Regions from separate parts of the Phyllobacterium sp. RCAM01083 genome, predicted to be linked through region 3. Evidence: riboswitches for the same ligand, from Rfam matches in the RefSeq annotation. Region 3 holds a riboswitch; each other region holds the start of a gene.

Region 1 (8,060 bases), 2.1 Mb from region 3:
GCCGCGCCTATCTGGTGTGGGGCCGCTTCGCCAGCAACCGGCTGGCGCTTGCCGGCCTTGCCATTATCGTCGCCCTGCTGGTGGTTGCGGCATTGGCCAATGTTCTTGCGCCACATTCACCCGTTATCGGCGACCTGCGCAATGCGCGCCTGTTGCCACCCGGTGGTGATTATTGGCTCGGCACCGATGATCAGGGCCGTGATATTCTCTCACGCCTCATCTATGGCTCGCGCCTCACGCTCTATGTCGTGATACTCGTAGCGATCATCGCAGCGCCCATTGGCCTGATCGTCGGCACTGCCGCGGGTTATGCGGGAGGCTGGGTCGATTCCATCCTTATGCGCCTCACCGATATTTTTCTGGCCTTCCCAAAGCTTATTCTTGCACTTGCGCTCGTCGCGGCCCTGGGACCTGGTATCGAAAATGCGGTCTTTGCCATCGCCGTGACGTCCTGGCCACCCTATGCGCGTATTGCGCGCGCCGAAACACTGACGATTCGCAATTCCGACTATATTGCAGCCGTCCGCCTGATGGGGGCCTCGCCGGTCCGCATCGTCCTGCGGCACATCATGCCGCTCTGCCTGTCCTCGCTGATTGTCCGTGTGACCCTGGATATGGCCGGTATCATCCTGATTGCCGCGGGTCTTGGCTTTCTTGGTCTCGGCGCTCAGCCGCCATTGCCGGAATGGGGGGCGATGATTGCGTCGGGCCGCCGTTTCATCATGGATCAGTGGTGGGTTGCCGCAGCACCGGGCTTTGCCATCCTGATCGTCAGCCTTGGCTTCAATCTGTTGGGCGATGGCCTGCGCGACGCGCTTGATCCGCGAGGCAATAACCAATGAGCACCCTTTTGACTGTCAAGGACCTGCGGGTCCAGTTTCCGACCCGGACGGGTGTGGTCGATGCCGTGCGCGGTGTATCCTTCACGCTCGGCCGCGAACGTCTCGGCATCGTCGGCGAATCCGGTTCGGGCAAGTCCCAGACCGGGCGCGCCATCATGGGGCTGACGCCGCCGCATGCGAAAATTACCGCAGAGACGTTGAATTTCGATGGCATCGACCTGCTGAAAGTCTCGGCTGCCGAACGGCGGTCGCTGCGCGGCAACCGGATTGCCATGATTTTGCAGGACCCGAAATATTCGCTCAATCCGGTCATGAGCATCGGGCGGCAGATCGTCGAGACGCTGCGCACCCACGAACGGGTCAGCAAATCCGAGGCGCGCAAGCGTGCGCTCGACATGCTGGCCGCCGTGCAGATTCGCGATCCCGAGCGCGTCTTCGATCTCCATCCGCATGAGGTTTCGGGCGGCATGGGGCAGCGCGCCATGATTGCCATGATGTTGATCACCGGCCCGGAACTGCTCATCGCCGATGAACCGACCTCGGCGCTCGACGTGACTGTTCAGCTGGATGTTCTCGCCATCCTCGACAATCTGGTGCGCGATCGCGGCATGGGGCTGATCTTCATTTCGCACGATCTGCGGCTGGTCTCGTCGTTCTGCGACCGGGTCATCGTCATGTATGCGGGCCATATCGTCGAGGAGATCGCCGCCAAGGACCTGCACAATGCCAAACATCCCTATACGCAGGGGCTTCTGAACTGCATGCCGAAAATTGGTGCCGATACCCATCCTCTCCCTGTCCTTGATCGCAAGCCGGAGTGGGCGGCATGACGACATCTCCTGTCAAAGCGCTTGTCGTCGACAAGCTTGAAGTCACGTTCGACCGTTTCCGCGCCTTGCGGGGTGTCAGCCTCGATGTGATGCCCGGTGAATCCTTCGGGCTCGTCGGTGAATCCGGCTCCGGCAAATCGACATTGCTGCGGGCGGTTGCCGGGCTGGCGCCGACCAGCGGCGGCTCGATCACCGTGAATGGCAAGCTGCTGGACAAGAAGCGCACCAAGGCGTTCTATCGTGAAGTGCAGATGGTGTTCCAGGACCCCTATGGTTCGCTGCACCCGCGCCAGACCGTCGACCGGCTTCTGCTCGAACCACTGGCGGTCCACGGATTTACCGACATTGAAAAGCGAATCCTGCGCGCGCTCGACGAGGTGGGCCTCGGCTCCAGCTTCCGCTTCCGCTATTCGCATCAGCTATCCGGCGGCCAGCGCCAGCGCGTCGCCATCGCCCGGGCATTGATCCTGGAGCCGTCGATCCTGCTGCTCGATGAACCGACATCGGCGCTCGATGCATCCGTACAGGCCGAAGTGCTGAACCTGCTGGAACAGATACGCCGCGATCGCAAGCTGACCTTCCTGATGGTCAGTCACGATCTGGCTGTGGTCACTCACATGTGCGACCGGCTGATGGTCATGCAGAGCGGTGCCGAGGTGGAGCGCCTTTCCGCCGCCGATCTTGCCGCCCGCAAGGTGACACAGGCCTATACGCGCAATCTGCTCGTTGCCAGCGAGGGTTTTGTGCGGCCGGGTGCACCCGCTGCCTAGGTCGTGCTTTATCGGATTTTTACCATGGTGCACGACTTATCGCAGATTGAGACAATCTGAACGAATTTGCTAAGCAGGCATTTACGGCATGGCCTTCATGGTTCGCTCAACAACCGGAGCGGGCTATGAGCAAATTCAAACAATTCCTGAGAGACAAGCGTGGGGCCACGGCACTGACCTTCGGTCTGCTGCTTGTGCCGCTTATGGGCATGACCGGTCTTGCCCTTGACTATACCGTTGCCTCAAATGAAAGAGTCAATTTGCAGAACGCCGCTGACACAGCGGCGCTGGCCGGTGCCTCCATCTTCACTGGTGGCAATGCACAGGCGGCCGAGGACAGGGCGCGGGCCTTTTTGCGGGCCAATCTTGGCGCCAAGGCGAGCACTGTCAGTGTCAATTTCAGTGCAAAGGACCAGAAGGTTACCGTCAATCTGGGAGGGCAGACCAATACCCTCTTCATGTCGTTGCTGAACCAGAACTCAGTCCAGATTGGTGTTACCGCCACCGCCCTTGCGCCGCTCAAACCAAGCAGCGCTTCCATTACGGTTGGCGATGTCTACGGCTATTGGTTCAAACGTGTGACCATTGTTGGGGTGTTGCTAAACGGCACCGAGAAGGCTTTGGGAACAGTTGTGTACAACCCCTATGATCACAGCGGCGCTAACGGGCGGGGGACCGGTACCACTGTTCCCAATAAGAATCAGATGACGACAATCAATCTTGACGGGTACAAAGATCTCTATTTGAAAATGGACGTCAAACAGGATGGCTGCGATCTGGGTAAGAGAAACAAGGACACCAACAACAGATATGTACAATGCGTTACTGATTCCACGAAGACCCAATACGACGCGACCTTGAAAACAAATGATAAAGACCAAGTGTACTATCTGTTTGTTGATGGGAAGCAATTGCCGAAGGGCACAATACCACCAATCCTTGATATTCTGAGCTGTACCGGTACCCATCAGCATGCATGGGAAGACGGCGGTGGTTGGGATCAGCAGGACTTTTTCTATACCGTTGTCACGGCCTGCAAAGCCGTTGACAACGAAAATGTCCGCTTGATCAACTGATGTCTGCAATCCCTGTGCGGCGCGATTGACTTTACGCCGCCGCCGCTCCATCATGACTTCATTCCGAGGGGGGCACTGTACAGTGCTGAGATAGCGTCGAGCTGGACCCTTGAACCTGATCCGGGTTATGCCGGCGTAGGAACGGGAATTGAGCATTCTTCACGCACTCTGCCTTGTCTTCGCACATATCCGGATCTCCACACGTTTGATGGAGTCCTGCAGATGCCGTTTTCGCTGAACCACCAATCGCCGAGTTTGTGACGGCCCGCCATGCGCATGCTCGTCCGCATCGCCGGAGCCCTGCTGGCCGTGCTTGCGTGCTGGCAGCTCGCTGTCTGGATGCTGCAGCCGCCGCGCTTCATCCTGCCCGGCCCCGGTTCTGTCATTGCCGCCCTGGTCGAGCAGCAGCATTATCTCCTGAGCAACGCCGCCATCACGGTGCTTGAGATCGTGCTCGGGCTGTTCTTCGGTGCCATGGCCGGAATCCTTGTTGCGCTTCTGGTGGCCGGCCTGCCGGGTTTCGGCCAGATCGTCTGGCCTCTCCTGCTGGTCCTGCAGGCGCTTCCGGTCTTTGCCATTGCGCCGCTTCTGGTTCTCTGGTTCGGCTTCGGCCTTGCGTCCAAGGTCGTCATGGCCAGCCTGATCATCTTCTTCCCCGTCGCCTCGTCCTTTGCCGATGCACTGCGCCGGACCAGTCAGGACCTGCTGGATGCCGCCGCCCTGACACAGGCCTCGCCGCTGGCGACGCTGTTCCTCATCCGTGTGCCCAGCGCCTTGCCCGGCCTCGGTTCGGGCCTGCGTGTTGCGGCGGTCTTTGCCCCCATTGGCGCCGTGATCGGCGAATGGGTCGGTGCCTCGCGCGGACTGGGCTTCGTCATGCTGCAGGCCAATGCCCGCATGCAGACCGATACGCTGTTTGCTGCCCTCATCATCCTCGCCGTTCTGACCATCGTTCTGCGTTTCCTCGTCGATGCCTTCGCCGCACGTCTCACGCCCTGGGTGCAGGCATCATGACCGCTCCGTTTACCCGTCCCGTTGATAAAGGAATGCCCATGTTTCGCCGCCGTGCGTTTGCCCCCGCCATCATCCTGCTAACCGCCTTGTCTCTCCTCGCATTTCCCGCCGCGGCGGCAGACAAGCTGTCTGTCCTGCTGGAATGGTTCGTCAACCCCGATCATGCACCGCTGGTTGTTGCCCGCGAAAAGGGCTTCTTCAGCGAAGCGGGACTGGATGTGGATCTGATCCCGCCAGCCGATCCGGCAGCGCCGCCGCGCCTCGTGGCGGCCAAGCAGGCGGACATCGCCATCGGCTATCAGCCCAACCTCTATCTCAGCCATGATGAAGGCCTGCCGCTGGTGCGTTTCGGCACCCTGGTGGAGACGCCGCTCAACACGGTGACCGTCCTCGCCGATGGCCCGATCAAGAGCCTGAAGGACCTGAAGGGCAAAAAAGTCGGGTTCTCCGTGGCTGGTTTTGAGGATGCCATGCTTGGCGCGATGCTGAAATCCGAAGGCCTGAAGACGGGAGATGTCGAGCTGATCAATGTCAACTTCGCCCTGTCGGCATCGCTGATCGCCAATCAGGTGGATGCCACGGTGGGCGGCTACCGCAATTTCGAGCTGACGCAGATGGCGCAGGAAGGCCACAAGGGAACGGCATTCTTTCCCGAGGAGCATGGCGTGCCCGTCTATGACGAGCTGATCTTCCTGACGCATCCCGATCTGGCGAAAGACGACCGTTTGAAACGTTTCATCGGCGCCGTGGAAAAGGGAGCGATTTATCTGACCAACCATCCCGATGAGTCCTGGTCGCTGTTCGTCAAGGCCTATCCCGATCTCGACAATGCGCTGAACCGGCAGGCATGGATCGATACATTGCCGCGTTTTGCCAAGCGTCCCGCGGCCCTCGACCGCAGCCGTTATGAACGGCTCGGCGTGTTTATGCACGAGGCGGGGCTGATCAAATCGGTGCCCAAGGTGGATGACCTCGCCGTTGAACTGCAGTGAAACGATTTATTCGGAGAAAAAGACCATGCCAAAAGTAGATTTCCGCCTGAATGCCATTGTCGATGTCGATGCCATCGGCGGTGATGCCGATCTGGGTGCCCTGGCTTTGCAGGCCGCGCGGGGCGGCGCCACGATCATCCAGTATCGCGACAAGAATTCGCCGACGCGCAAGATGGTGGAGCGCGCCCGTGCCATCCATGCGGCCCTGCACGGCACAGGCATCCCCCTGCTTGTGAATGACCGCATCGACGTCGCTCTGGTGGCGGGTGTCGAGGGTGTGCACATAGGGCGCGAGGACATGCTGGTCGCCGACGCCCGCACGCTGCTTGGCCCCGATGCAATCATCGGCCTGACGGTGAAGAATGAAGCCGATGCGCAGGTGGCCATAAGCTCTGCCATCGACTATGCCTGCGTGGGCGGCCTGTTCGAAACCCCTGCCAAGCACAATCCCGACGGCCCGATCGGTTTTGACGGGTTTGCCCGGCTGGCAGCCATCATCCGCGCGGCAAAGCCCGATCTGCCGGTCGGCGCCATCGCGGGCATCGATCTCGGCCGGGTCCCGCTGGCTATTCGCGCGGGTGCCGATGGGGTTGCGGTGATTTCGGCGATCTTCCGTCAGGCGGATCCGCGCGCCGCCGCACAGGTGCTTCGCGATGCCGTCGACGAGGCATTGAGGGCAACCGCATGACCGCCATTGCCCTGACCATTGCCGGTTCCGACAGCGGCGGTGGCGCCGGTATCCAGGCCGACATCAAGACGTTCTCGGCGCTCGGTGTCTATGGCACGAGCGTGCTGACCGCGATCACCGCACAGAACACCCGCGGCGTCACCGCCATCGAGAACCTGAGCCCGGCTATCATCCGCGCCCAGATCGATGCCGTTCTCTCAGATATAGCGGTCGGGGCCATCAAGATCGGCATGGTTTCCACGGTCGAAACCATTGACGCCATCGCGGAAGCCTTGAACCGCTGGCAGCGCAAGGCGGTCGTCGACCCGGTGATGGTGGCAACATCGGGCGATCGGCTTTTGCAGCCGGAGGCGGTGGAGGCGCTGCGCCAACAGCTCCTGCCGCTGGCACTTGTGCTCACGCCCAACCTGCCGGAAGCCGCATTGCTGACCGGCACCCCCGTAGCGGAAACCGAACGGGAGATGGCGCGGCAGGCGGAGCTGCTGCTGAAGCTTGGCCCGGCAGCGGTGCTGATCAAGGGTGGTCACGGGCACACAAGCCTCAGTACCGACCTTCTGTTCGACGGTGCGTCTGTCACGCGCTTCGACGGACCGCGGCTCGCCACTACCCATGACCATGGCACGGGCTGCACCCTGGCGGCGGCGATTGCCAGCGGGCTGGCCAAGGGTCTTGATCTGCCGGTGGCAATCGGCGAGGCGAAAGCCTATCTGACGGCAGCCATGGCTGCCGCCGACGGGCTCAATGTGGGTCAGGGGCGCGGCCCGGTGCACCATTTTCATCGCTGGTGGGCGGCGTAGCGGCCGCCCCTGCATTGAGAATGCGCTGGTAGAACAGGCCGACGCCAACCAGTGACAGACCCAATCCGATGAAGGAGAGGGCCCGCAGGATGCCTTCAAGGTTCGACATGTCGAGCAGGAAGACCTTGGCGATGACAAGGAACACGATCGGTGCCGAGATCAGGCGCAATGGCCTGTTCTGCCGCCACGCGCCCAATCCGAAGAGGCCAAGGCCGAACAGCAGCCAGACGGCCGAATAGGTGAACATTTCCATCGAGTCCACACCCTTCCACAGATGAATGCTGCTGCCCCAGAAAAACACCCGGATGGTGAGCGTCACCCATGTGAACAGCATGAGGCCGGACAGGATCGCCAAGGCCATGGCGTAGTGCCGGGGGCGGTTGGCCTGCGCCATGACCAGCGGCAGGCCGAACAGCTTTATCTGCGGTTCGCCGAAGGCGTTGAGCGCCACGAGGGCCGCCAGCAGGCCCGGCAGCAGGTAGCCCATGAACAGGCTGTTGAAGATCAGGCCGCCGCCGACCGAGCCGTCAAACAGCGGATTGAGGAGAATGAAATGCTGCGTCACGGCCACAAGGATGCCGATGTAACCGACAATGAGCGCGGCGATGCGGTAGAGCCAGTCCTGGCCGCCCCGGCTCAGCATCATCAGCGACAATGATCCGCCGAGTGCGATGAGCGTGTAGAGTGACTGCTCGCTCAACGTTACATCGCCGCCGCTGTCGAGCGTGCCGCCATTCATCCAGTGGCGGACGAGGATATTGACGAGCACGAAGCCTGCCAGCACGGCAAGGGCCTGTGCAAGCCGGTAGGCGGTGTCCTTGGTCCCTTTGGCCAGCACGAGCTGCGCAACGATCATGGCCGCGAAGAAGCCGCCGTAATTGAGCAGGAGCTGGTTGAAGAACGGCGTGGTCGACAGGCGGTCGCTGCCGACGATCGTCGGATCGAAGAGAATATGCCCGAGGATGACAACGGCAAACACCGCCGGCGCAAAGCGCAGCACCGGTGCAAGGCGGGTTCGTGTGGCGAAGGCATAGACAACCGCCAGGGCGCA
Region 2 (8,060 bases), 2.7 Mb from region 3:
TGTAGTCGACCATCGATGTCTTGCCGGAAACCTGGGTTCCGTCAAAGCGGATCGCGACTTCGCCGGGTCCGGTTGCCATGACCGCGGCTGCGGAATTGTCGATAACAAAGCCGTCCGGCACGGTGAAGCTGACGCCGAGCAGCGGGTGCACGAAGGTGCGGCCGCGGACATAGCCTTCTTCCGGCGTGTCGCCATAGAGCAGCCCGTCGATCCCTTGCAGGAAGGAATCGCGGTCCGTCGTGCCGACACCGGGCGCACCGATCTTGCGGGCATGGCCGCGCGCCAGCTCGATGCGCTGCGGCGCGGAGGGGTGGCTGGCAAGGAAGTCGAGGCTGGCATCGGTGGCGCCGGAGACGTTGCGGAAGTCCGCATAGGAGGCCATCGACTGCAGGAAGCGCGCAGCTGCAAACGGATCATACCCGGCTTCGCCGATCATCTTGATGCCGATGGCATCCGCCTGCAATTCCTGGTTGCGCGAGAACTGCGCCATGCGCAGCTTGCCGCGAATGAGCGCCTCGCGGCCCGCCTGGTCGTCCTGCAGCACTTCCGACACAACGCGGCCGGCGATGACGGCTTCCGCTTCGCGCTGCTGGCGTTCGATGCCGTGATTGGCGATCACATGGCCCATTTCATGGGCAATGACAGCGGCAAGTTCCGCGCTGTCATTGGCCAGCGCAAGCAGGCCGCGGGTGACATAGAGATAGCCGCCCGGCAGTGCGAAGGCATTGATGTTGGGCGAATTGAGGATGGTGATGCGATAGGTATGGGTCGGATTGTCCGATACGGTGGTCAGATTGCCGACGACCTTGGCAACCATGCGTTCGAGCTTCGCGTCCTTGTACTCGCCGCCATAGGTGGCCAGGATGCGGGGATGCTGTTCGGCGCTCAGTTTGGCCAGCCGGTCATTCTTCGAGACATTGTCGACGATGACAGGGCTTGAGGACGGGCCGAGCGCATCTTCCTTGGTGACGTTGAGCACCTGGCAGCCCGACAGAAAGGCGAGCAGCAGCGTCGTCGAAACCACGGTCGTGCTTCGTACTGCCGGATGGAACCGTCGATTGCCGATGGGGAGAATGTGCGAGCCCAGAATCATGTCCTCATGTCGTGCGGCGCCAGTGCAAACGCTAAAGCCAAGTTCTCACTCGTCTTTTGCCTGCGGAATCGGTGTGCTTACTTTCTAGCTAGCCCGTTGAGCAGGCTGGGGCAAGAATTACATTGATTTCTTATGAGACCCATTGAGTACAAAATATGTCAAAGTGATAACTCTTGCGAGCCGAGATATTTTCGCAACAGGGAGGGGCCTTTGGCTGAGAGCAATTCGCCCGCGGGTCCCGATGCTGCCACATGGCCATTTTCGAGAAAGAACAGCGTTGATGGTAAACGCAAAGCATCGTCCGGATGATGGGTGACCATCACAACAGTCATTCCAGTATCTTTTTGCAGTTGTCCGACCAGATCAAGCATTTCATGGCGCAATGCTGGACCAAGTGAAGCAAAGGCTTCATCAAGCAACAGTACAGGCCGGTTGCGCACCAGCGCCCGGGCGATGGCAACGCGCTGGCGTTCCCCGCCCGACAGTGCCGCCGGTTTGCGCGTCTCCTTGCCCGCAAGCCCGACCTTGGCGATGGCGTCGTGGACCGCCTGCTGATCCGCCGCGTCGAGGCGCAGGCCCGGCCTGCGGCCAAGACCGATATTGGCGGCAACGTCGAGATGGGCAAAAAGATTGTTGTCCTGAAACACCATGGAAACCGGGCGCCGGGATGGTTCGGCATGCGTGACATCGGCATCGCCGATCAGCACACGGCCGGAGAGCGGTGCCTCGAAACCGGCAATGAGATTGAGAACCGTGGATTTGCCCGCGCCGCTCGGCCCGATGATGGCGGCAATGGACGACGGTGCGATGGCAAGGTCGAAACGCATGGCCATGTCGCCATAATCGAAGCGAACGGCATCAAGCCGGATCGCGGCGCCGCCGGTTGTGATCTTTTCCGTTTGTTCAGCCATCTCTTGCATTGTCCTGTCGGGCGAGGCTGGCCGCACCGCGGTCGGCTGCGAACATCAAGAGCAGGCACAGGACCCCAAGGATCAGCGCCAGTCCCGCTGCATCCTGTGTGCGATAACTTCCCATGCGCTGCAAGAGCAGGAAAGGCAGGGTCTGGATGGAATCATTGCCGAACAGCGCGATGGTTCCAAGATCGCCCAGCGACAGGGCCATGGCAAAGGCGAAGGCAACACCCATGGGCAGGCGCAAAGCCGGCCAGTCGATCAGGCGCAGCCGGTCCCAGCCGGTGATGCCGAGCTGGAGGCAAAGCCGGTTGTGGCGGCTTGCGGCCGTATCCCAGGCCGGGCGCAGGATGCGGAAGGCGAAGGGCACGGCCATGGCGGCATTGACGCCGATGACCATGACGGGCGCAAGGCTGAACGGGTTGATGGCATGGCGCGAGAGGATGAACCAGCCGGCGCCGATGACAATGGGCGGCACCACCATGATCAGGCTCGCCCCCAGATCCAGTGACCGTTCGAACAGACCCGGCGAAACCGTTCGCCGCCGGCTCTGCTGATACTCCCGGGCGATGACAAGCGACAGTGACAGCGCGAGGGAGAGCAGGGCCGCGGCCGCGCCAAGCACGATGCTTGTGGCAATGGCGCGCCAGACGATGGATTCGCTCATCAGGCGCGCCAGGTCGGCGCCAAGCCCGGAGACAACGGTTCCGCCCATGGGCAGGCCGACAAAGAGCAGTCCGAGGAGAATGATCGCCGTATTGACACATTGCGCTGCACGGCCCGGCCGCTCGAAGCGCCGTGTGGTCGTCTGGAGACTGAAGCCTTCGTCTGCCGGTTTGCCCGTCAGGCCGAGCAGCAGCAGCACGGCAATGGTCAGGCCCAGTTGCAGCAGTGTGAGCGAGACGGCGCGGGCAATATCGAAATCGAAATGCAGGGACTGGTAGATCGCCACTTCCAGCGTGGTGGCACGCGGTCCGCCGCCCAGGGTCAGCACGATCGTGAACGAGGTGATGCAGAGCATGAAGATCAGCCCGGCAATACCGGACAGATTGCGGCGGATGACCGGCCATTCGATCAGGCTGAAGCGTGCCCAGCCGCCCATGCCGAGCTGCGCGGCGAGTTTCCAGTAATCCGAAGGAATGGAATCAAGGCTTGCAAGCACGAGCCGGGTCGCCAGCGGCAGGTTGAAAAAGACGTGGGCGAGAAGGATGCCGGGAAGCCCGTAAATATTGGGTATGGTGTCCATGCCGAGGCTGCTGAAAGCAAAGGCCAGCAGGCCGTTGCGGCCATAGATGCTGGTGATGCCCAGCACCGCAACAAGCGCGGGTAAGGCCAAGGGCAGGGCAAACAGCCGCAGAATCAGCGCGCGGCCGGGAAAGGCGGGATGTTCATGCAAGGCGCGCGCGAGTGGAATGGCAAAGGCAACCGCAAGCAGCATGGACAGGAGCGCCTGCACCAGCGTGAACCGCGCCACCCGCCACAGATAGCTGTCGAATGCGGCAAAACCTTCCGTGCTGCCGCGCAGCGCTTCGGATGCGAGACTAAGCAGTGCGCCACCCGCAAGTGCCGCCAGAAAGGCGAGGGCGCATGCCCCCGCCCATGGTCTGAAACTGCGGATGGCAATCACAATGCTACAGGCTCATGGCCGCGAGCCACTCATCGATCCAGGCTTTACGGTTCTTGGCGACCTCCTCGGAGGGGAAGGCCAGGGTCTTGACGGGTTGAACAAGGGTTTCGAAGGCCGGGTTCAGCGCGTCGGTGGTTTTCGCAGCGGGATACATCCAGTTGTTTTCAGGGATCGCATCCTGAAACGCCGGGCTGGTCATGAAGGCAAGAAACTGCGCCGAGAGCGGGTTTTTCGCCCCGTTGACGGTCTGGGCAGCGACTTCGACCTGCAGGTAATGGCCTTCGCTGAACGAAATGGCCTTGTAGCGGTCCACGCGCTCGGCGATCAGGTGATAGGCCGGCGACGTCGTGTAGGACAGCACCAGCGGCGCTTCGCCCTTGGTGAAGAGACCATAGGCCTCCGACCAGCCGGGCGTGACGGTCAGCACCCGGTCTTTCAGCTTTGCCCAGGCTTCCCCGGCCTTGTCGCCATAGACCGACTTGACCCAGAGCAGCAGGCCGAGACCGGGCGTCGAGGTGCGGGGGTCTTCGATGACGATCTTCTGCTTCGGGTCGCCTTCGACCAGTTCCTTCAGGCTTTCCGGCGGGGTCTTCAGCTTCTCGGAATCGTAGATGACGGCGAAATAGCCGTAGTCATAGGGAACGAAGGTATCATCGGTGTAGCCGCCGGGGATGCTCACGGCGGAGGTGTCGATGCCATGGGGGGCAAACAGGCCGGTTTGCCTGGCCTCATAGGTCAGGTTGGTGTCGAGGCCGAGCACCACATCCGCCTTGGTTGACCCGCCTTCCAGCTTGACCCGGTTGAGCAGGGCAACACCATCGGCAACCGCCACGAATTCGACCGTGCAGGCACATTGCTTTTCGAAGGCTTGTTTGACCTTCGGGCCGGGGCCCCATTCGGCGGTGAAGCTTTCATAGGTGTAGACGGTGAGTTTGCCTTCGGCATGCGCGGTGCCAAGGGGAATGACGGCGAACAGAGCGGTCACCATGGCCGCTGTTTTTACAATAGTCTCGAATGGCCGCATCGGCGCCTCCTATCAGCAGTGTTCAAAAGGATTGGTGCGCCGGCAAATCTGCCGCGTCTAATCCCTCCGCCGGTACAAACCGGATCAGGTTCCGCGGGTTGGCAGGGTTTCCCCGTGCGCCTCTCAGCCGGTCCATGCGACCGGCACCCCGTTAGAGCGTGACAAGGATAGAGGTTCGGCCGGAACCGTGCAAGCGGTCGATGCTTATGAAATCTTTATGTTTTGCCGGTTCTGCCAAATCGAAAGCTGATACTGGCGCGCCTATTGTCCCCAGCGAAAACATCCCGTGCGGCTGTTTTCCGATGGAAAGGGTCAATCATGTTTCGTGGTCACGGTTTTTATCATTCCCATGTCAGGGTGCAGCAGAACCCGGCTTCCCAAAACGCCCGCCGCAAGGCGATCCTCCTGCGTCCGCGCCGGCAGAAATTCATCCCGGAGCTTTATCCGAGCCTGTTTCTGGCCATCGGCGTGGCGATTGCCGGCATGGCCGCGATTGCACTCGGGCGCTTCGTTTAACCTCGAATCACGGATGCCCTGTGCGACCGGCTTGTGCCATGCTATGGCCGGTGCATGAGCAAATTCGTCCTTCTTCTTGGTGGAACCGTTCACGTCACCGACCGTCTCCGGCATCTCATTGCCGGGGCGCGCGTTCTTGCGGCCGATGGCGGCATTGCCCATGCGCAGGCGCTGGGCGTTGAACCCGAGTTGTGGCTGGGCGATTTCGATTCGACATCGCCTGAACTTGCCGAACGCTATGCGCATGTGCCGCGTTCGGTTTTTCCGGCCGCCAAGGACATGACCGACGGCGAACTGGCACTCAACGAGGCCTACCGGCTGGGCGCCACCGAAGTGATCCTGTGCGGCGCCTTTGGCGGTGAACGCACCGACCACACCCTGCTGCACCTGACCATGGCCACCCGCCATGCGGCGGAAGGCCGGAAGATCATTCTCTCCAGCGGAAGCGAGGAAGCGCATCCCCTGGTTGCAGGAGAATATGCGTTCGATTTTGCCGATGGAACGGTATTCAGCATTGTGGCCTTTACGTCCCTGCGCGGATTATTTATCCATGGTGCGCGATGGCCGCTGGAAAATATGGAACTTTCTTTCGGTTCATCGCTTACAGTGTCGAATGCCGTGTGTGGAAATCTCCACGTATCGCTTCGTTCAGGCAATGCAGTCCTGATTGCTGCGCCGTAAAATTGCGAACCGCTTGTAAAACAACGCGGAAAGTGCAATTCTTGCGGCACAGCATTGGGGACGCAAGCTGGTTAGTTTAGTTTTGAAACGGGAGAGGTCTTCCATGTTGAAAAGTTTGTCGACAGTAGCAGTTGCCGCACTTCTGGCATTTTCGGTAGCCGGTTGCACAACAAGTGAGCAGCGTACGGCGGGTTATGGCGTTGGCGGTGCAGCACTTGGTGCTTTGGCTGGTGGTGCAATCGGTGGTGGCCGTGGCGCACTGGCTGGTGCTGCCATCGGTGGTGTTGGTGGTGTTGCTGTTGGTGCCGCAACGGCCAACAATGATGGCCGCCGTTACTGCACATATGAAAACCGTTACGGCGAGCGTTATCGCGCGCCTTGCCGCGGTTACTAATCCTTCCCCATTAGGGAAAGCGGAACAGGCCGGGAAACCGGCCTGTTTTTGTTTGAGGCTGCCGGGGTGCACGGGCTGATCTTTGTTCTGCCGCATTAAGCCCGCACGATATGGCCGCTATATTCATGTTGAGAGGATTGACTAATGAGTTTTCGTTTGACCGCCATTGCGGTTTCCGCGCTTCTGGCCATGTCATTGGCCGGTTGTGAAACGAGCGAACAGAACCAGCGGGCCGGGACGGGCGCGTTGATCGGCGGCGGTGTCGGCGCACTCGCCGGACAGGCACTCGGACACAATACCAAGAGCACCGTGATCGGTGCGGCCGGCGGCGCGCTTCTCGGTGCGGCTGTCGGTACGGCAACGACGCCAAGCGGTAGCGGCAACGGCAATCAGAATCTTTGCCGTTATCAGCGGCCCGATGGCAGCATCTACAACGCCCCCTGCGAAGGCAATGGCGGCCGCGGCGCTGCCTATGGCGGATACAACAACAACAACGGTTACAACAACGGCGGCTACTGAGCGGCGCGTTGCTGAACGGATCCAGACAGGCCGGTTTTCCGGCCTGTTCTGTTTTATGCCATAAAGATATTTGACAGCGGCGCCAATCTCGCCGACAAGCGCCCGTCGGCACAGATGTCCGGCAATTGCGCTCCTTTTCCAGAACTGAAAAACCCATGGCTCCACCCCTTCTTCGTCTTGACCGGATTGCATTGACGTTTGGCGGCACGCCGCTCCTCAGCGATGCGGCGATTTCCGTCAGCGAGGGCGATCGCATCGCCCTTGTCGGCCGCAACGGGTCCGGCAAGTCGACGCTGCTCAAGATCGCGGCGGGCTTCATCACGCCGACCGACGGCGAAGTGTTCCGCCATCCCGGCGTCACCGTCCGCTATCTCGCCCAGGCGCCCGACATGGAAGGTTTTGCCAATGTCCGCGACTATGTCGAGGCAGGTCTGGGACCGGCGGACGATCTCTACCGCGTCAGCTACATTCTTGAACATCTCGGCCTGACCGGCGAGGAAAAGCCGGACAATCTGTCGGGCGGCGAGGCGCGGCGTGCGGCGCTGGCCAAGGTTCTCGCCCCCCAGCCCGATATCCTGCTTCTCGACGAGCCGACCAACCATCTCGATCTGACAACCATTGAATGGCTGGAAGGCGAATTGCGTCAGATCCGCTCCAGCATCGTGGTCATCTCCCATGACCGGCGGTTTCTGGAAAACATCAGCCGCTCGACGGTCTGGCTTGACCGCGGCGTTACGAAACGGCTCGACCAGGGTTTTGGCGCCTTCGAGGAATGGCGTGACAAGGTGCTGGAGGAGGAAGAGCGCGATCTGCACAAGCTCGGCCGCCAGATCGTGCGCGAGGAGCACTGGTTACGTTACGGCGTTACGGCACGGCGCAAGCGCAACATGCGGCGTCTCGGCGAACTCCAGTCCATGCGCGGGGAATTCCGCAATCATCGCCGTGCGCAGGGAACCGCCGTCCTGAAGGCCAGCGATGCCAGGGAATCCGGCAAGCTGGTGATCGAGGCCGAGCATCTGGTCAAGGCCTATGGCGAGCGCGTGCTGGTCAAGGATTTCTCCACGCGCATCCAGCGCGGCAACTGCGTCGGCTTTGTCGGTCCGAACGGTGTCGGCAAGACCACGCTTCTCTCCATGCTGACGGGCCTGCTTGCCCCGGACAGCGGTTTTGTGCGCCTTGGCACCAATCTCGAAATCGCCGTTCTGGACCAGAAGCGCGACAGTCTCAACCTTGACCAGACCCTGTCCGATTACCTGACCGACGGGCGCGGCGAGAATGTCATCGTCAACGGCGAA
Region 3 (8,060 bases):
GAGGCGACGAGCAGCGTCGACGTGCTGCTGGACGGCGGGTTCTGCGAAAATCTGGTGGAACGCCGTCCGGTGATGGATCGCTGGACGCTGTACCATACGCGCGGCCCGGAGGAGCGCCACCTGTGCCAGCTCGATTACATCCTCGCGTCGCCCGCATTGGCCAGGACCAACAGCAAGGTTGTGCCCGACATCATCCGGCGCGGCCAGCCATACCGCACGATTTTCCCGCCGGACCAGAAGGTCGAGCTGTTTCCCAGGATCGGCTGGGACCGCCCCAAGGCAAGCGATCACTGCCCCGTTGCCGTCACGTTCAACGTCATCTGACCATGCACACCATTCCCGAAGCAGCCGTCATCCCGATCCGTCAGGCCATTGTGCGCGTGGAGGAGGGGCCTCTCGCCTACGATGTTCAGCATCGCACTGACATAGCCGCAAACTGGACACGCGAACTGGCGGCCAATCCCACGCTGTTCGACGGCTCGTTCTTCCTGGCTGAACAGGCCGGGATCGATGCCGGTATTTTCCGCGCGGCCTACAGGCGCACCACCTTTGCCACGATGATGCACTGGAAGCGCAACCGCACGGCTGCAAAGCCTTGGCACATCTTCAGCGTCGGGGTCATGGTATCGGCGGATAACAGGCTGATTGCCGGGCAGATGGGCGCCACAACATCGGCGGCGGGACGGGTGTATTTCCCGGCTGGCTCGTTCGATGCGGGCGACCTGGTGGGCGATCAGGTGGATTTCGACGGCAATGCCCAGCGCGAGGTGGCCGAGGAAACCGGCATCGATCTTGGCACCGCATCGCACCGGGACGACATGGCCTATCTCGTCAGGGTGGAGCGGAGCATTGCCGTGTTCCGGCGTTACTATTTCCGGCAGACCGGAGATGAACTGCTCACATCCATTCGCGCCACCATTGCCGCCCAAGCCGATCCGGAGCTGGACGGGGTCTGTGCCATTTCGGCCGCCGGCGAGATGGGGGAGGCGACGCCGCGTACCTTCGCCACCTTTGGCGACTGGCACTTCAGGTCATGAACCGAGAGAGGCAATGTTGCATTTCTGCCGTGCGTGGTTCGACAAGCTCACCATGAGGGTGAGTGAGGATTGCAGGGCGTTCTATTCTGCTACGTTTGTGATTGAACTTGCAGTCAACCACCTCCCTCATGGTGAGCTTGTCGAACCACGCACCAGATGGCCTGCAGGCTGGAATGTCACCGTCACAAGGTTTATCTTGAACAGCTCTCTCCAGTGTCTACTTTCGCCGAGGGTTTGACGAGGAGTATGCAAATGAGCAGCCGGCACTATCAAGTCTATGATGTTTTCACCGACAAGGTCCTGACGGGCAATCCCCTTGCGGTTGTGCACGATGCAGCCGGGCTGGACGATGCCGCCATGCAGCGGATTGCCGGGCAATTCAATCTGTCAGAGACGGTGTTCGTCCTGCCGGCGCACAATCCCGCCCATACGGCCCAGATCAGGATTTTTACGCCCGATTATGAAATGCCTTTCGCCGGTCATCCGACTGTCGGGTCCGCCATTGCCCTGGCGCAAAGCCGCTTTCCCGATGTGGCGGGCGATCAGGAAACGCTGATCATCCTGGAAGAGAAGATCGGCCCCGTCCGCTGCGGCGTGAAACTCAGCAAGGCGGGAGCGTTTGCCGAATTCGATCTTCCCAAGCTGCCGGAACAGGTGCCGTATAATTCCGACAGGATCGCGCTGGCCAATGCCCTGCGTCTCGAACCCAAGGAGATCGGCTTCGAGAATCACGTTCCGACCATCTGGGATGCCGGCGTGCCCTACCTGCTGATCCCGATTCACGGGCTGGCGGCTGCCGGTCGGATTCGAATCAACCAGGACGCCATGAAAATGGCGGCACCGGTCATCGACGGGCGCCAGCTGCCCGTCTATGTCTATTGCCGCGAAACGACGCTGCACGACAGTAATTTTCATGCGCGGATGTTTGTCAGCGACGAAGGCACCTACGAGGACCCGGCAACGGGTTCCGCCACGGCGGCCTTTGCCGGGGCCATCCAGCATTTTGACCAGCCGCTCGACGGATTGTTGCGGCTGTGGCTGGAACAGGGCCAGGAAATGGGCCGTCCATCGCGATTGCGGCTGGAACTGGATATCGCCGACCAGAAGCTTGCCGGCGGGCGTATCGGCGGTTCGGCGGTCAAGACGGCGGAGGGACAGCTTTTTGTTTAAACAACTTATTGTTCAAAGCTGACATAAAGTTTTCAAGAAGGGCTGGACAGGCCGGTTTTGCCCCGTTATAGAGCCCCCACCTTCGGTCGTCAAAGCGGCTGACGGGCACATAGCTCAGTTGGTAGAGCAGCTGACTCTTAATCAGCGGGTCGTAGGTTCGATCCCTACTGTGCCCACCATTTCTTTGAAAAAAGGGCCGTATGGCCCTTTTTTCTTATATGCCTGTCCAGTATCGATCTACCCAAACTGCTAGAGGAGCTTTCCATGAGCATTCGTCGTATTGAAGTCGGTCCACGCATGAGCCAGGCCGTTATCCATGGCAACACGGTTTATCTCGCAGGGCAGGTAGGCACACCGGGCAAGAGCGTCACCGAGCAGACCAAGGATGTCCTGGCTTCGGTCGAGCGCCTGTTGAAGGAAGCCGGTTCCGACAAGTCCAAGATCCTGCAGGCGATCATCTGGATGGCCGACATGAAGGACTTTGCCGAAATGAATGCGGTTTGGGATGCCTGGGTCGATCCGGCCAACACGCCTGCGCGCGCCACCGGCGAAGCCAAGCTGGCGACCCCGGACTACCTCGTCGAAATCATCATCACCGCTGCCATCTGATTCCCTGCCAAATCCGCCCGACACGGCGGATTTGGCAGGGCGGCAGGTTCATCCCGGCGGAAATATTGAATTTGCCGGGATGAAATGAAGTGGATGTCAGTAAAACTGCTCCTGTGCACTGGATTTTTAGCGCGGGAATGAATAAAGTCCGCGCTTCTCGGGATTGCCGTTGTGGTAATTCATCAAACGCTTGTCTGATTGTGACGCTTACGCCCGCAAGACGAGACAAGCATGGGTAAGGAAAACGATTGCAAGTTCTCGTCCGTGACAACAATGTTGAACAGGCCCTCCGGGTCCTGAAAAAGAAGATGCAGCGCGAAGGTCTCTTTCGCGAAATGAAGGCGCGCCAGGCTTTTGAAAAGCCGTCCGAGCGCCGTGTCCGTGAAAAGGCTGAAGCCGTCAGCCGCGCCCGCAAGGCAGCGCGCAAGCAGGCACAGCGTGAAGGTCTGCTTCCTGGTCCGAAGAAGAAAGAACGCGTTGCCCGTCCAGGTGCCGCTACCAGCGATTTCAGCAACAACCGATAATCAATGACCGGAGTTTCCGGTCCTTGCAAAACGCGACAGAACCCGCACAGCGAGCCATGCTGGAGCGGGTTTCGTTTTGTGAAGACTCCGCCATAACTATCGTCTTCACATCGATATTACCCGGTTTCAAAAAAGTGCCTTCTTGTGCGCCGCATCACGCCGCGCCTATGCATGCTCCATGATATTCAAGCCTTATGGAGACCTTTCAATGGCACCCAAGCTCAACATCGTCCACGTCAGCACCCGTCCGGGCCGCGCCGGTCAGCCGGTTGCCAAATGGTTCCATGATTTTGCCAGCCAGGACGGCCAGTTCGAGCCGGTTCTGATTGACCTGGCGGATCTCAACCTGCCGGTTTTCGACGAACCCAACCACCCGCGTGCCCGGAAGTATGAACATGCGCACACGAAAAAGTGGAGCGCGCTGATCGAAGCGGGTGATGCGATCGTGTTCGTGACGCCGGAATATGACTATTTCGCTCCGCCGTCCCTGACCAATGCGATCATTTATCTCTGGCAGGAATGGAACTACAAGCCGGTCGGTTTCGTCAGCTATGGCGGCGTGTCGGGCGGCCTGCGCTCGGTCGAATCGGTCAAGGGCCTCATCGCAGGGCTGCGGATGGTTCCCATTCCCGAAGGCGTTCCCGTTCCGGCGTACCAGCAGTTCATCAACGATGAAGGCGTCTTCCAGGCCAATGAACTGGTGACGGCGAGCGCTAACACCATGATTGGCGAATTGCTCAAGTGGAGCAATGCGTTGAAGCCGCTGCGCGCGTCCTGATCCGGTCAAGGTGCCCGGAATCGACGGGGCGCCACACACACGATTTTACCGATTCGCTTGACAAATGGCGGATCGGGCGTTCAATTCAAGACATTCACCAGGGGGGTCCCGACAAGGGGCTGAGATTCTGCTGGCTTTTGCAGCGCAGTGACCCGTTGAACCTGATCCAGTTCATACTGGCGTAGGGACGGTGCGAAAGTCATGCGAGTCAGCCTCGGCACATCCGTATCCGGATTCGCAATCTCTTTTCATCCTTCCGGCACAGAACTGGGTTTCCACGCTTGATTGCTTAGGAGCCTGATGATGACCGTAATTACCCCAACCGTTTCGGCAGGACCGCTGCCGGCCTCGATCAAAATTTACAAACCCGGCCATATCCATCCGGATATCCGCGTGCCGTTGCGCCAGATATCGGTGCATCCGACAGCGGGCGAGCCGCCGGTGACGGTGTACGACGCGTCCGGGCCGTATACGGATGCCAACGCTGCGATTGACATCGCCAAGGGCCTGCCGCGCATCCGCGCAAGCTGGCTTGCCGGCCATGCCGACCTTGCCGCCTATGACGGCCGCCACGTCAAGCTGGAGGACAATGGCTTCGTCACCGGTGAACGGCTGACCCCGGAGTTCCCGGTGCGCAACCGGCCACTGCGGGCGAAGGGCGATAAAGCCGTGACGCAGCTCGCCTATGCCCGGGCGGGAATCATCACGCCTGAGATGGAATATGTGGCGATCCGCGAAAATCTCGGCCGCGACGCGGCGCGGGCGCAGCTGGAGCGCGACGGCAATTCCTTCGGCGCGTCGGTGCCGGATTATGTCACACCGGAATTCGTGCGCGAGGAGATTGCCCGGGGCAGGGCGATCATTCCGGCCAATGTCAACCATCCCGAACTCGAGCCGATGATCATCGGCCGCAACTTCCTGGTCAAGATCAACGCCAATATCGGCAATTCCGCAGTGACCTCCTCCATGGCGGAGGAAGTGGAAAAAATGGTCTGGGCCATCCGCTGGGGTGCCGACACGGTGATGGACCTGTCGACCGGCCGCAACATCCACAATATCCGCGAATGGATCATCCGCAACGCCCCCGTGCCGATCGGCACCGTGCCGCTCTATCAGGCGCTGGAAAAGGTCGGCGGCATTGCCGAAGACCTGACCTGGGAGGTCTATCGCGACACGCTGATCGAACAGGCGGAGCAGGGCGTCGATTATTTCACCATCCATGCGGGTGTTCGGTTGCATTACATCCCGCTGACCGTCGACCGCGTCACCGGCATCGTGTCGCGCGGCGGCTCGATCATGGCCAAGTGGTGCCTGCATCATCACCGGGAAAGTTTCCTCTACGAGCATTTCGAGGAAATCTGCGATATCTGCCGTGCCTATGATGTCAGCTTCTCGCTGGGGGACGGGCTGCGGCCGGGTTCCATTGCCGATGCGAACGATGCGGCGCAGTTTGCCGAGCTGGAGACGCTGGGGGAGCTGACGCAGATTGCCTGGGCCAAGGGCTGCCAGGTGATGATCGAGGGCCCCGGCCACGTGCCGATGCACAAGATCAAGGCGAACATGGACAAGCAGCTTGCCGTCTGCGGCGAGGCGCCGTTCTACACATTGGGACCGCTCACCACCGATATCGCGCCCGGTTATGATCACATCACGTCGGGCATCGGTGCGGCGATGATCGGCTGGTTCGGCACCGCCATGCTTTGCTATGTCACGCCGAAGGAACATCTCGGCCTGCCCAACCGCGACGATGTGAAGATCGGGGTGATCACCTACAAGATCGCCGCCCATGCGGCGGACCTTGCCAAGGGCCATCCGGCGGCGCAGGTGCGGGACGATGCCTTGTCGCGGGCGCGTTTCGAGTTCCGCTGGGAAGACCAGTTCAACCTGTCGCTCGATCCCGAAACGGCGCGGCTGTTCCACGACGAGACATTGCCGAAGGAGGCGCACAAGGTGGCGCATTTCTGCTCGATGTGCGGGCCGAAATTCTGTTCGATGCGGATTTCCCACGATATCCGCGCCGAAGCGCAGAAGGAGGGCATGTCAGCCATGGCGGAAAAATTCCGGCAGGGCGGCGATCTCTACATGCCGCTGACGTCCGCGGCTGTGCCCATTCCGGTCGGGGGTGACGATTTCTGATGCGCATTCTTGTCAAAGGCGCTGGCGTGGCCGGGCTCACCGCCGCACATGAACTGATGGCGCGGGGCGCAGACGTAACCGTCTTCGACCCGCGCCGCGACACGTCATCGACCGCCTCCTGGTATGCGGGCGGCATGCTTGCGCCGTATTGCGAGCGGGAAAGTGCCGATGAACAGGTGCTGGAACTCGGATTGAAGGCTGCCTCCTGGTGGGAGGCGGCCCTGCCGGGGCGTGTCGTGCGCAACGGCACGCTGGTGCTGGCGCCAGCGCGTGATGCCGGGGAATTGGACCGTTTCGCCTCGCGCACCTCGGGTTTTGCCGGCGTAGACGCGCAGGAACTGGGCAGTCTCGAACCCGACCTTGCGGGGCGGTTCCGCCGGGGGCTGTTTTTCCGGGACGAAGCGCATCTCGATCCGCGCCGCGCCCTGACGGCGCTGGCGGCCAAGCTGGCCGCATCCGGCGTTCGCTTTGAGAACGAGCGGGACGAGGGCAAATTCGACCGCATTGTCGACTGCACCGGTTATTCCACGGCCAAGCCGGATCTGCGCGGGGTGCGCGGTGAAATGCTGATCCTGCAAACCCGCGACATCGCGCTGGCCCGGCCGGTCCGGCTGATCCATCCGCGTTTTCCCGTCTACATCGTCCCGCGCGCCGATCACCTCTTCATGGTCGGCGCGACGATGATCGAAAGCGATGCGACGGGGCCGGTTACTGCCCGGTCGATGATGGAACTGCTCAATGCCGCCTACAGCCTGCATCCGGCCTTCGGCGAGGCAGCGATCATCGAGACCGGTGTCGGCGTGCGCCCGGCCTATGCGGACAATTTTCCGCGCGTCGAGCGCGATGGCCGGGTGATCAGCATCAACGGATTGTACCGGCACGGATTTCTGCTGGCGCCTGCCATGGCGATGCAGGCGGCGGCGATGGCTTTTGACTCGGAGAAGGTAGTTTGATCATGAGACTGATCGTCAATGGAGAGCCGCACGAGGTTGCGGCCAAAACACTGGCCGATTTGCTCGGCGAACTTGAGTATGAGGGCGAATGGCTGGCGACCGCGCTCAACGGCGAGCTGGTGCGGGCGACCGCGCGCGCTGCCGTGGCGCTGAATGAAGGCGACCGGGTGGAAATCCTCACCCCCCGGCAGGGAGGCTGAGCCATGCTGACCCTTTATGGCACCGAACTGTCCTCGCGCCTCCTGCTTGGCACCGCGCAATATCCGTCACCGGCGATCCTGATGGATGCGGTGAAGGCATCGGAAACCAGGATCGTCACGGTGTCGCTGCGGCGCGAAATGGCGGGCGGCAAGTCGGGCGACAGGTTCTGGTCGCTGATCCAGTCGCTCGGCGTGCATGTGCTGCCCAACACGGCGGGCTGCCACACGGTCAAGGAAGCGGTGCTGACCGCCCAGATGGCCCGGGATATTTTTGCCACCGACTGGATCAAGCTCGAAGTCATCGGCAATCACGACACGCTGCAGCCGGATGTGTTTGCGCTGGTGGAAGCAGCGCGGATCCTGACAGCGGACGGCTTCAAGGTGTTTCCCTATACGACGGACGATCTGGTCGTGGCGGAGCGCCTGCTCGAGGCGGGGTGCGAGGTGCTGATGCCGTGGTGCGCGCCCATCGGCTCGGCGCTTGGCCCGCTCAATCTGCATGCCCTGCGTGCCCTGCGCGGGCATTTCCCCGAGGTGCCGCTCATCGTCGATGCCGGTCTTGGCCGGCCGTCCCATGCCGCTACGGTGATGGAACTCGGCTTTGATGCCATCCTGCTCAATACTGCCGTTGCCAAGGCTGCCGACCCTATCGC

The links. A riboswitch is a leader RNA that binds a small molecule or an ion and turns the genes downstream of it on or off. The one in region 3 is predicted to bind thiamine pyrophosphate.
Region 1: another riboswitch for thiamine pyrophosphate. It lies ahead of ACZ25R_RS19490 (ABC transporter permease); the one in region 3 lies ahead of thiC (phosphomethylpyrimidine synthase ThiC).
Region 2: another riboswitch for thiamine pyrophosphate. It lies ahead of thiB (thiamine ABC transporter substrate binding subunit); the one in region 3 lies ahead of thiC (phosphomethylpyrimidine synthase ThiC).

The regions. Positions count from the first base shown of each region.
Region 1 is NZ_JBVFZN010000005.1:2,571,817-2,579,876, reverse strand. It holds gene nikC (nickel transporter permease) at 1-842, shown strand, start outside; gene ACZ25R_RS19505 (ABC transporter ATP-binding protein) at 839-1,672, shown strand; gene ACZ25R_RS19500 (ABC transporter ATP-binding protein) at 1,669-2,442, shown strand; gene ACZ25R_RS19495 (TadE/TadG family type IV pilus assembly protein) at 2,568-3,518, shown strand; TPP riboswitch at 3,575-3,677, shown strand; gene ACZ25R_RS19490 (ABC transporter permease) at 3,789-4,532, shown strand; gene ACZ25R_RS19485 (ABC transporter substrate-binding protein) at 4,571-5,524, shown strand; gene thiE (thiamine phosphate synthase) at 5,550-6,212, shown strand; gene thiD (bifunctional hydroxymethylpyrimidine kinase/phosphomethylpyrimidine kinase) at 6,209-7,009, shown strand; gene ACZ25R_RS19470 (DUF2339 domain-containing protein) at 6,951-8,060, opposite strand, start outside.
Region 2 is NZ_JBVFZN010000005.1:3,263,587-3,271,646, forward strand. It holds gene ACZ25R_RS22850 (M48 family metalloprotease) at 1-1,009, opposite strand, end outside; gene thiQ (thiamine ABC transporter ATP-binding protein) at 1,252-2,004, opposite strand; gene thiP (thiamine/thiamine pyrophosphate ABC transporter permease) at 1,997-3,631, opposite strand; gene thiB (thiamine ABC transporter substrate binding subunit) at 3,636-4,619, opposite strand; TPP riboswitch at 4,700-4,816, opposite strand; gene ACZ25R_RS22870 (hypothetical protein) at 4,974-5,171, shown strand; gene ACZ25R_RS22875 (thiamine diphosphokinase) at 5,226-5,852, shown strand; gene ACZ25R_RS22880 (hypothetical protein) at 5,956-6,246, shown strand; gene ACZ25R_RS22885 (YMGG-like glycine zipper-containing protein) at 6,391-6,765, shown strand; gene ACZ25R_RS22890 (ABC-F family ATP-binding cassette domain-containing protein) at 6,921-8,060, shown strand, end outside.
Region 3 is NZ_JBVFZN010000005.1:518,559-526,618, forward strand. It holds gene ACZ25R_RS09175 (endonuclease/exonuclease/phosphatase family protein) at 1-324, shown strand, start outside; gene ACZ25R_RS09180 (NUDIX hydrolase) at 327-1,037, shown strand; gene ACZ25R_RS09185 (PhzF family phenazine biosynthesis protein) at 1,290-2,207, shown strand; tRNA gene ACZ25R_RS09190 (tRNA-Lys) at 2,311-2,386, shown strand; gene ACZ25R_RS09195 (RidA family protein) at 2,472-2,816, shown strand; gene rpsU (30S ribosomal protein S21) at 3,065-3,340, shown strand; gene ACZ25R_RS09205 (NADPH-dependent FMN reductase) at 3,549-4,118, shown strand; TPP riboswitch at 4,208-4,324, shown strand; gene thiC (phosphomethylpyrimidine synthase ThiC) at 4,422-6,254, shown strand; gene thiO (glycine oxidase ThiO) at 6,254-7,207, shown strand; gene thiS (sulfur carrier protein ThiS) at 7,210-7,407, shown strand; gene ACZ25R_RS09225 (thiazole synthase) at 7,411-8,060, shown strand, end outside.